Regions from separate parts of the Micromonospora sp. NPDC005254 genome, predicted to be linked through region 1. Evidence: riboswitches for the same ligand, from Rfam matches in the RefSeq annotation. Region 1 holds a riboswitch; the other holds the start of a gene.
What was found. A riboswitch is a leader RNA that binds a small molecule or an ion and turns the genes downstream of it on or off. The one in region 1 is predicted to bind cyclic di-AMP.

Region 1 (5,587 bases):
CCCGGGCGTTCGGCGAGGAGCCGGAGAACACCCTGCTCGCCGCGGAGGCCGTCGCCCAGTCGTCGCTGGACGTGCTGATCTCCGACCTGACCGGTCAGGTCATCGACGTACGCCGGGCGCCCGGTGACGGTCCGTCGGTGCCGGCCCAGTCTGCGCGGGCCGAGGCGGCGCCGGCCGTGACCTCCGCGAGCTGACGCGGGCGACGGAACTCCGACGGCGGCGAACGGAACGACATGCGTGGTGACCTGGTCCGAAAGCTGCTTGCCCGGTGCCTGAGCGTCGGTCTGGCGGTGCTGGCGTTCGTCGTGGTGGCGCTGACCGGCGCCACCGGGTGGGGGCTGGCGCTGGCCGTCGCGGCGCTGGCCGCGGCGGCCGCCGAGCAGCGGATCCGGCCCGGCGCTGACCTGGTCGCCGAGACGGCGCTGATCGCCGCGGCGGTCCTGGTCGGCTACTCCCGGCGACTCGACGACGGGTTCGACCCGGCGCTGGCCGCCACGGCGCTGGTCCTGCTGGGGCTGGTGCTCCTGGTGGGGCCGCTGCGGACCGCCGGCAACCTGGAGGTCCGGGCGGCCAACCTGCCGGTACGGGCCTGGACCCCGCTGATCGCCGACCGGCTCGGCGTCGCCCTGTTGGGGCTGCTCGCGGCAGTGGCCCTCGCCGCCGCGCTGACCCTGCCCGCCGCCGTGGCGCTCGTCGTCAGCCTGCTGGTGGGCGCCGGCGCCGGGGCGGTCGCGCTGGATCTGGCCCGGCGGCGGTTCCGGCCCACCGGCGGCGGTGGGCCGGTGGCCCGCGCGCTGCGCCGGCACCAGCCGGAGTTCCTGCTCTACTTCTCCGCGCCGCCCGGCTCGGAATACCAGGTCACCATGTGGCTGCCGTACCTGGAGCGGATCGGCAGGCCGTTCCTGGTCCTGGTGCGCGAGCCGGAGTTCCTGGCGCCCATCGCCGCGGCCACCGACGCGCCGGTGGTCTACTGCCCCACCCTGCGGGCGATCGACGAGGCGCTGGTGCCGAGCCTGCGGGTGGCGTTCTACGTCAACCACGGGGCGAAGAACAGCCACTGCGTCCGGTTCACCCAGCTCACCCACATCCAGCTGCACCACGGCGACAGCGACAAGGCGCCGAGCGCCAACCCGGTCTCGGGGATCTTCGACCGGATCTTCGTGGCCGGTCCGGCGGCGATCGACCGGTACGCCCGTGCCGGGGTGCGGATCCCGGCGGACAAGTTCGTGGTGGTGGGCCGCCCGCAGGTCGAGTCGATCGACGTACGCCGGGAGCCGGCGCGCGGCCTCGCGAGCCCGACGGTGCTCTACACCCCGACCTGGACCGGGCACCACGCCGACGCCGACTACTGCTCGCTGCCGGTGGCCGAGGAGCTGCTGCGACGGCTGCTGGAGCGCGGTGCCACGGTGATCCTGCGGGCCCACCCGTACACGGCGCAGAACCCGGCGTCGGCACGCCAGTTGGGCCGGCTGACGGAGCTGCTGGCCGCCGACCGGGCCCGCAGCGGACGGCAGCACGTCTTCGGCGCGGCGGCCCGCGAGCTGAGCCTGACCGAGTGCGTCAACCGCTCGGACGCGCTGGTCTCCGACGTGTCCGGCGTGATCTCGGACTACCTCTACTCCGGCAAGCCGTACGCCGTGACCGACATGGGCGACGAGGGCGACCGGTTCACCGACCGTTTCCCGTTGGCCGGGTCGGGTTACGTGCTGCGGCGCGACATGTCGAATGTGGACGCCGTGCTCACCGCGCTGCTGGACACCGACCCGCTGGCCGAGGAGCGCTGGGCCACCCGCCGCCGCTACCTGGGTGACTTCCCCGCCGAGTCGTACGCCGAGGCTTTCCTGACGGCCGCGCGCCGAGAGCTGGCGCCGGCGGAGAACCTGGCCACGTCAGCACCGGTCTAGCAGCTCAGCGGTAGGCGTCCAGCAGCGCCAGCACGGCGGCCGGGTCCTCCAGGTGCGCGTTGTGGCCGAGACCGGGCAGCGTGGCGACCGGCACGCCGTACTCCTTGAGCTGTGCGTCGGTGACCATCGGGTCGTGCTCGCCGCGTGCCAGCACCACCGGCACGTCGGTCGCCGCCAGCAGCGCGGTCAGGTCGGGCTGGCCGACGGCGAACGCGCTCGTGTCCATCGCGAGCCGCCACCGGCCGTCGACCTGGCGCAGGCCGGCGTCCACCATCGGATGGTCCGGAGAGACCAGACCGGTGAGGCCGGCGACCCGCAGGTAGCGGCGGGCGGCCTCGGTGCGGCTGGCGAACCAACCGAGCGGGCGGGCGGCGAGCTCCGCGGCCCGGGCCAGCTCGGCGGGTGACCAGACCGCCTTGATGCCCAACCCGACCACCGCGTCCACCGGCAGGCCGGCGGCGCGGGCCGCCAGCGCCAGGCCGACCACCCCACCCAGCGAGTGGCCGAGCACCACGATGCGGTCGTCGAAGGCCAGGCCCTGTGCGATCCGCTGGGCCAGACCCTCGAAGGAGTACGACGACAGCGGGGCCGACCAGCCGTGGCCGGCGAGATCCGGCGCCAACCACCGCCCTGGCCAGTGCTGCTCCAGCAGTGGCGCCCAGGGCAGCCACACGTCGCCCGTCGCTCCCATGCCGTGCAGCAGCAGCAGGACCGGCCCGCGACCGGCGTGACCAACCGATTCGTCCACCACGGCCGCAGTCTCCCACGGTTCGTGGCCCGGTACGAGAGCCGTCATCGGCATCGACGCGAGACGCCGCGGGCGCCGGCCCCTCGTGGGGGACGGCGCCCGCGGCGTCGTGGGCGTCAGCGCCTGGGTCAGGCGGAGTAGCCCCGGGTGGCGATCCAGTTGGCCAGGTCGATCGTGGTGATCCAGTACGCCGGGTCGGCCGCGTTCGCCGAGTCGGCGATCCGCACGGTCCGGCCGTTGTCCTTGTAGCCCACGACGGCGATGTAGTGCCCACCGCCGTAGGAGTGCCAGCCGCCATTGGTGTCGGTGGCGTCGCCGACGACGTTGGCCACCACGCCCCGGCCGTCGGTGATGGCCTTGACGACGTCGGCCTGGAGGCGGTCCATCTGCGCCGGGCTGGGCGTGCCCGCGAACATCCGGGTCTGGTACGGGGAACCCTTCACCTCGGCGTTGAGCACCCGGGTGGTGTCCTCGGCCGAGTTGGTGCCCATCTCGGTGGTGCCCAGCTCGGCGCCGAGCTCCTCCTGCGTACGGTCGATGCCGGTGGCGCTGAGGGCGTTGCGGGTGGCCGCCGGGCCGCAGTTGTAGTACGTGTTCTGCGCCTCGTAGTCGTAGTCGAGCACCTTGGTCGCGGGCGGCTTCGGCGGCGTCGGCTTACGGGTGAGGTCCGGGTTGCTCGTGGCCTTCGCGGCGGGCGACGCGGCGCTGGTGGCCGGGGCGGCAGTGCTCGGCGCGGCCGAGGGGGACGCGACGCGCGCCTGGTCGCGAGACGCGATGGTGTCGCTGCGCATCTCGGCGACTGTGGTCGCGGTGTGCTCGCTGGCCGGGGCGCCGTCGGCGCCCGCAAGCAGGGCGCCGGTCGTGGTGGCGATCGCGAGGGCCGCGGCGGAGGCGGCGACGATCTGGTACGGGCGCTCGGTCGCGAGGCGACGGAGCTGACGCTGCAGGGTGTGCTTCACGGGGTCCTCCACGGTTCGGGGGGTGAGCGGCACACCGGGCTCGGCCGGTATCCGGGCAGGCGCCAGCGCGCGAACCGTGGTCCGCGGATGGTGAACCGCTCAGGGGAACGCCCGGCGCGGCCGGGCGGGAAAGGCGGCGACCCGGGGGGTCAGCTCACCGTCACAAGGCGGATGAGCGGGGGCGCCGCGACGCCGTGGAGGCGGGGGAACAACCGAGGGGTGGAAAGGTGCTGCACGAGGATGGAACTCCTTCCGTCACCGCCTACCGGGTTAGCTGACGGATTCGGGCGGGAAGATCGCCCTACCGCGGGCCGTGGCTCGCGGATTCACCCCGGACTTACTGTGGGTCCCCGGTTCGTAGATCACGATTGAGCGGGTCGGCACGGCGTCGCCTCCTGCGATCGGTTACCGCACCGGACAGCACGACAGTACTGGCCAGTGCGGACCCTGCCAAGCCACGCCCACCTGCGTAAACATCGTTTGGCGCACCAATTTCTGCGCGTATTGCCGCTGACGTGACTCGATGGGACAACCGGTTCCGGAGGCGCCGACGGGCGACAACCGGACAGGCTGCCGGCAACGCCGCCACAATCGCGCGAACATTGGCCGCCGATGGTGCCGGTCGCCCGATTTTCATCGTCCGTGACGGGCCTCACATAACAGATCGGGCTCAACCGACCCGGGCCGGACGCCAGCGTGTCACGACCGCCGAACGCGACGCCCGGGTCGTCGTACGGCGCGACGGCAGCGGGTTCGGCCACAACCGGACCGCCGCCGCGTACGCCTCCTCGGCGAGCGTGCGTGCCGACTCGGCGGCCAGCTCCGCGTCCCGCCAGGCCGACCGCTCCCGCTCGTCGGCGGCCCGGTGGTCGGCCAGCCTCGCGTCACGGATCGCCCGGGTGAGCAGCACCTCCTGCTCGACCGGGTGCCGGCGGGGATCCCAGCCGCGCCGGTGCCCGAACACGTCACCGAGCTGAGTCATGGTCAACTCGCCGCGCCAGTGCGCCGCCATCGCGGCACGGTGCAGGTAGCGCTCCCGGGCCGCGTACTCGGCCGGGGTGTGCGGGGTACGTGGGGTCGGCAGCGCCCCGGCGGTGGCGAACCGACGGGCTGCGGTGTCCGCCTCGTCGTACCGGGACCAGGCGGCCTGCGCCTCTTCCTGAGTGATCAGCCAGTCAGCGCGTCGTCGCCGGGCCGTCTGCGCCGCGCGGGCCGCGGCCACGGCCACCTCTTCGGCGTAGCGGCGCAGGTCGGCGAGTTCGGCGGCGGCCACCTCCTGGGCGGTGGGCGGCGGCGGCGGCTCGGAGGCGGTCGAGTCCGGCTCCGGGCGGGCGACCAGCACGGCGAGAACGGTCAGCGCCAGCAGGAACAGGGCCGACCAGATGGCGGCGGCCTGGGGCACCTCGGTCAGGAACTGGTAGAAGACGACGGTCTCCATGGTCGGCACCTCGGGAGAATGCGCGTTGCTACGGGGAAGCCGCACGAGGGTCGGTGACCCGCGGGTCGGCTGGTACGGACTGGTGTGTCGACAGGTGCGGTGGCGGGACGCTCGATCGGGGCCTCGGCGCTGCGGCGGGGCGGCTCAGCAGCCGGTGCGGTGGCCAGTGGCCGGCGCGGAGGTCAGTGACCCGGTGCGGGTCAGGAGCCGGTGCGCGGTCAGCGACCCGCCGTGATTCGGTGCTCCGGTGGGGCCCGGGGAGACCGGGCAGCCGGGTTGTCGGCGCGGGGTGACCGCTCGGAGACCGCCCGCCCCGGCGTCACGCCGGTCGACGTGGCGACCAGGGTGCGCGAAGTGTCGTGCAGCGCGGGTTGCGGGTCGGCGGACCACGCCGCGGCGGACTCGTCAACGGCGGCGGACTCGTCAACGGCGGCGCTGTCGCGGGCTGCCCGCTCCTGGGCGGCGCTGTCGCGGGCGGCGGTCTGGTCGTCGTCGACGATGGACGTCGCGGGCCCGGTGCTGGACACGGCGGCGGGTC
Region 2 (5,587 bases), on a different contig from region 1:
GCGGTGCGTGTGACCGTGGAGCCCGAGCCAGCGCCCACCGCCGGCCCGACTGAAAAGCCTCTTGAGCAGGTCAAACGCGTGGAGACGAGGTGCGGGGATGAGCCGTTCCGGTACGCCTGGCGGGCAGCCGGGCCCGCAGCGGGCTGCCGATCGAGCGCCGACGCCGACCGAGCCGGCCCGAGCGTACGCCGAGCTGGCCGCGGGCAACCGGCGCTTCGTCAGCGGGGCGCCGCGCCACCCCAACCAGGACGCCGGGCACCGGGCCGCCGTGGCCGACGGGCAGCACCCGTTCGCGGTGATCGTGGGCTGCTCCGACTCCCGCCTGGCGGCTGAGATCATCTTCGACCGGGGGCTGGGCGACCTCTTCGTGGTCCGTACGGCCGGACACACCGCGGGCCCGGAGGTGCTGGGCAGCGTGGAGTACGCGGTGACGGTGCTCGGCACTCCACTGGTGGTGGTCCTCGGCCACGACTCGTGCGGTGCCGTGCAGGCCGCCCGTGAGGCGGCCGCCACCGGCGTCGCGCCGCCGGGACACCTGCCCGCGGTGGTCGACGCGGTGCTGCCCAGCCTGCGACGTGCCACCGCCGAGGGCGTGGACGACGTCGACGGCATCGTCGACATCCACATCGCGCAGACCGTCGAGACGCTGCTCGGGCAGTCGCCCGTGCTGGCCGACGAGGTGGCACAGGGGCGGTGTGCGGTGGTGGGCATGTCGTACCGGCTCGCCGCCGGTGTGGTGCGCGCGGTTACCCCCGCACCGGCGGGTGCCGCGACGTTCGACGCGCCCGGCGCCTCGGACGACCCGGCAGCTTCCGCCGCCGCCTGACGCGGACCGCCCCGGCAACTTCCGCCGCCTGACGCGACGAGGGCCGCCCCGCCTGATGCGGGACGGCCCTCGACTTCTTGGCACCGGGTCAGAGCAGCGACATGTGCACGTGGTCGGTGTGGTTCGACGGTCCGCTGTACGACTTCCAGCCGGTCGCCGGGAACCAGATCTGCCGGTTCCAGATCACGTAGTAGATGCCGAGGCGGTCGGCGTTGCGGATGAGGAACGCGGCGACGTTGTTGCCGTACATGCGGGTGTCGTTGTTGTGCCACGGGCTGAAGCCGCTCTTCTGCAACGACCAGTCACAGGCGCGGCCCTTCGGGTGCTCGAACGGGCCACCGTTGCGGTGGCAGCCGACGAACCGGTTGAACCCGGCCCGCTTGACCTCCTTGTACGCGTGCAGGGTGCGCGGCGTGACACAACCGGAGGTGGTGGGGTCGTCCTCGCTGCATGACTCGGCCTTCCAGTCGCCGTCGGCGGTGCGACCCGGGCCGATCCGGGCGACCGGCGAGACGGCGTCGACCAGACCGCCGGTGAAACCCTGACCGCCGACCAGCGCGAGCGCCTTGTCCGCGTCGCGCTTGTCCTTCGCCATCAGGGCGGTCTGCTTCTGCTGCTCGCGGACCTCCGCGTCGAGGGCCAGCTTGGCCTGCTCGGCGCGGGTCTTGACCGTGTTGACCTCGGCGAGCTTCTTCTCGTTGACCATGTTCATCTCGTCGAGCGCCGCGGCCCGTCGGACGAACGAGTCCGGGGCGTCGCTCTCCAGCAGCATCGCGATCGCGCCGATCCGCCCGGTCCGGTACGACTGGGCGGCGATCTGCCCGACCTGCGGGGCCAGCGCCTCCAGGTCGGCCTTCGCCCGCTCGACCTGCAACGCCAGCTCAAGCTGCCGCTTCTTGGACTTGTCCAGCTTGGACTTGGCCGCCACGTAGTCCCGGTTGGTCTGCTCGATGACGTCGTTGAGGAGCTTGGGTTCGTCTTCCTCTTCGTGCCCGGACGGTGTGGGGGTCGTCGGGGCGGCGTGGGCCGGGAGGGGCCCGGCGAACACGGTCAGCGCAGCGAGCACGGCCACCACGGGTGTCAACCAGCGGCGTAGGGGTGCCGTCACAATGTTCCCTTCCGTCGACCGCCGACCGGGTTAGCTGACGGGTTCGGGGCGGAAGTGGCCCCTACCGCTGTCGCGGATTCACCCCACGTACCTGGGTCCCCGGCTCGCCGGTTGGCGATTGGGCGGTGGCACCGCAGGCGCCGCTGCGCGCCTTCGTCGGTGACCGGCAGCGAGGTTACCCGAGAGTCCACCGCCTGAGCTACGTCCTGATGCCGACTAAAAGCGTCATTTCGCCATGGCGTTGAGTGACCAGTGACGCGGTTTTCAGGGCGTAGGCCCGATCCGGTCACGCTGAGGAGTGTCACCATGCCGTATCCGTGCTCCTGTTCGGCTCTGGCCACCCGGTGGTGGCGGTGGATGGGGGTGCGCTCCGCTCCGGGTCGGGCCCGTCGGACCGACCCGCTGGCGGGGAGCTGAGGGCGGCCAACGCCTCCGTCCGGTCCGGACGGGGGCGCGGCGTCAGGACGTCGGCGGCCGCGCCCTGCGCCGGCGTCGACCCGGCCGCGGTCACCACGGCGGCGAGCCCGGTGGTGAGGGGTACGGCGGCGATCAGGCCGAGCGTGGCGACCGCGCTGCGGACGATCTCCTGGGCGAGGAACTCGCTGGTCAGGATCTGCCCGAGGGGGCGGGTGTCGGCGGTGAGCAGAAGCAGCAGCGGAAGTGAGGCGCCCGCGTACGCCAGGACGATGGTGTTGACCGTGGAGGCGATGTGCGCCCGGCCGACCCGGGTGGCCGCCCGGTAGAGCTGCAGCCGGCTCAGGCCGGGGTTGGCGTTCGCCAGCTCGGTGACGGTGGCGGCCTGGGTGACGGTCACGTCGTCGAGCACCCCGAGTGAGCCGATGATGATCCCGGCGAGCAGCAGGCCACGCAGATCGACATCGGCCTGGAACATCGACAGCGTGGTGGCGTCCTCGCTGCCGAAGCCGGTCAGGTGGGTGGCGGCGGTGGCGATGGTCGCGAGCACGCCGGTGAGCACCAGGCTGCCCAGGGTGCCGAGCACCGCGACCGAGGTCTGCGCGGTCACCCCGTGTGTCAGGTAGAGCACCACGAACATGATCAGGGCTGCGCCAACCACCGCCACCAGCAGCGGTGACCGGCCGGCGCTGATGCCCGGCAACACGAAGGTGAGCAGGATGGCGAAGCTGGCGGCCAGCCCTGCCAGCGCGGCCAGGCCCCGCCACCGGCCGAACGCGACGATCGCGGCGGCGAAGACCACCGCGAGCCACACCAACGGCTTTCCGCGCTGATGCTCGGCGATGTTCCAGCTGCTGGTGGCGGGATCGGTCGGGTCGGTCAGCTCGACCAGGACGACGTCGTCGCCGACCTCGATCCGCGGAGCGCCGGGCCCGGCGGGGACTGGCGTTTGCACCTGCTGGCCGGCGCTCGGCCCGTCCTCGATCCGTACGTCCACGGTCCCGCACGGCCCGGTGGCCGGCGTGCCCTCCGGGTTGGCCGACGGTGGGCAGGGTTCGGTCACCACCCGGGTGACCGTGCCGTGGTGGCGCGGCGCGTCCGTGCCGCCGCCGGTCTGCGGCGCCCCGTCCCGTGGCCAGAGCACCACGGCGGCGACGACGGTGGCCACGAAGAGCGGCACCACCGTCGCGACGAGGATCCGCCGGGCCCGGGGTGGGACGGGCGGAGCGGTACGGCTGTGGTCGGAACCCAATGCGAGAACTCCCAACGATCCGGTGCGGGGTACGTGCCGACGGGCCGGTCGGTTCACCTCCGCCGGTCGAACGCGGTGCCGGGCGCATCGGATTGCCGGCTGGCGACCCGGTGATCACACAGGGTGAGCCGTCGGACCGGCCGGTCGGCGGAGGCGCCGCGCCGTGGCGGCGCCGGTGCCCGACTGGGCGGTGGGGTCCAGTAGGCCATCGCCGGAAATGCTAGCCAGCCGGACCGGGTGTCGCAGGTCGTGGCGGAGTGTCGGATGGTCGAACCGCCCGCGCGGCGTCGCCCGGAGCGGCATGTTGGAGTCATGCCCGCGTCCGAGCCCGCCCCTGAGCAGGCCGCCGACCAGAGCCAGCACGCGACGCCGGCCGGCCACGATCAGCACGCCGGCCCGGAGAGGCACGCCGGCCAGGACAAGCACGCTGGCCACGACAAGCACGCCGGCCACGACCCGGCGATGTTCCGCCGCCGGTTCTGGGTCTGCCTGGTGCTCACCCTGCCGGTGGTGCTGACCAGCCACCTGGTGGTGGACGGGCTCGGGCTCCGGTGGGACGTTCCGGGCCGCTCCTGGGTCGGGCCGGTGCTCGGATCGGTGATTTTCCTCTGGGGTGGCTGGCCGTTCCTGGTCGGTGCGGTGCGGGAGATCCGGGACCGGGCGCCGGGAATGATGCTGCTGGTCGCGATGGCGATCACGGTGGCGTACTCGGCGTCGTTGGCCACCAGCCTGGGCGCCTTCGACCTGGACTTCTGGTGGGAGTTGGCCGCGCTGGTCACCATCATGCTGCTCGGGCACTGGCAGGAGATGAAGGCCATCGGGCAGGCCCGGGGGGCGCTGGCGGCGTTGGCCGCGCTGCTGCCCGACGAGGCCGAGCGCGTGGCGGCGGACGGGCAGGCCGAGCCGGTGCCGGTCGGCGCGTTGCGGGTGGGCGACGTGGTGCTTGTCCGGCCCGGGGGTCGGGTGCCGGCGGACGGCCGGATCGTCGATGGCGACGCCGAACTGGACGAGTCGATGATCACCGGTGAGTCGCGGCCGGTGGCCCGGTCGACGGGCGAGCGGGTGGTGGCCGGCACGGTCGCCACCGACTCGGCGATCCGGGTCCGGGTCGAGGCGCTGGGTGACGAGACCGCGCTCGCCGGCATTCAGCGCATGGTCGCGCAGGCGCAGCGCTCGGGTGGGCAGGCCCAACTGCTGGCCGACCGGTTCGCCGCCGCGCTGTTCTACGTGGCCGCCGGCACCGCCGTGGTGACGCTGGCGGTCTGGACCGCGCTCGGTGAGCCCGACCAGGCGGTGGTCCGTACGGTCACCGTCCTGGTGATCGCCTGCCCGCACGCGCTCGGCCTGGCCATCCCGCTGGTCGTGGCGCTCTCCACCGCCCTGGCGGCGCGGCGCGGGATCCTGGTCAAGGACCGGTTGGCGCTGGAGCGCATGCGGACCGTCGACGCGGTGCTCTTCGACAAGACCGGCACGCTGACCCGGGGTGAGCACGCGGTGAGCGACCTGGTGACGACCCAGGGGCTGGAGCGGGAGGAAGCGCTGCGGATCGCCGCCGGCGTCGAGTCCGACAGCGAGCATCCGCTGGCTCGGGCGATCGTGACGGCGGCCGGGTCCGCCGGCCCAGCGCGTGCCACCGGCTTCCGGTCGCTGCCGGGCCGCGGCGTGCGGGCCACCGTCGACGGTACGGAGTACGCGGTGGGCGGCCCGGCGTTGCTGCGGGATCTGGGCCGAGCGCTCCCGGACGACCTGAAGGCGGCGACCGGCAGATGGTCGGCGCGCGGGGCCGTGGTGCTGTACCTGGTGCGGCTGCCGGGCACCGTGCTCGGGGCGTTCGCGCTCACCGACGAGGTGCGTCCGGAGGCCCGGCAGGCCATCGCCGAGCTCCGTGCCGAAGGCGTCCGCACCATCGCCATGATCACCGGCGACGCGCGGTCGGTGGCCGAGTCGGTGGCCGCCGATCTCGGCTTCCGGTCGGGAGTGGACGAGG

Region 2: it holds a riboswitch for cyclic di-AMP, as region 1 does, so the genes downstream of both, ACFYPR_RS30600 (hypothetical protein) here and ACFYPR_RS26620 (C39 family peptidase) in region 1, are expected to answer to the same signal.

Annotation. Positions count from the first base shown of each region.
Region 1 covers NZ_JBIAKM010000009.1:285,341-290,927, reverse strand. The annotation lists gene ACFYPR_RS26635 (D-ribitol-5-phosphate cytidylyltransferase) at 1-194, shown strand, start outside; gene ACFYPR_RS26630 (CDP-glycerol glycerophosphotransferase family protein) at 234-1,904, shown strand; gene ACFYPR_RS26625 (alpha/beta hydrolase) at 1,909-2,655, opposite strand; gene ACFYPR_RS26620 (C39 family peptidase) at 2,781-3,623, opposite strand; cyclic di-AMP (ydaO/yuaA leader) riboswitch at 3,856-3,996, opposite strand; gene ACFYPR_RS26615 (hypothetical protein) at 4,282-5,049, opposite strand; gene ACFYPR_RS26610 (hypothetical protein) at 5,268-5,587, opposite strand, start outside.
Region 2 covers NZ_JBIAKM010000013.1:72,773-78,359, reverse strand. The annotation lists gene ACFYPR_RS30605 (carbonic anhydrase) at 98-826, shown strand; gene ACFYPR_RS30600 (hypothetical protein) at 915-1,934, opposite strand; cyclic di-AMP (ydaO/yuaA leader) riboswitch at 1,939-2,069, opposite strand; gene ACFYPR_RS30595 (YibE/F family protein) at 2,236-3,600, opposite strand; gene ACFYPR_RS30590 (heavy metal translocating P-type ATPase) at 3,913-5,587, shown strand, end outside.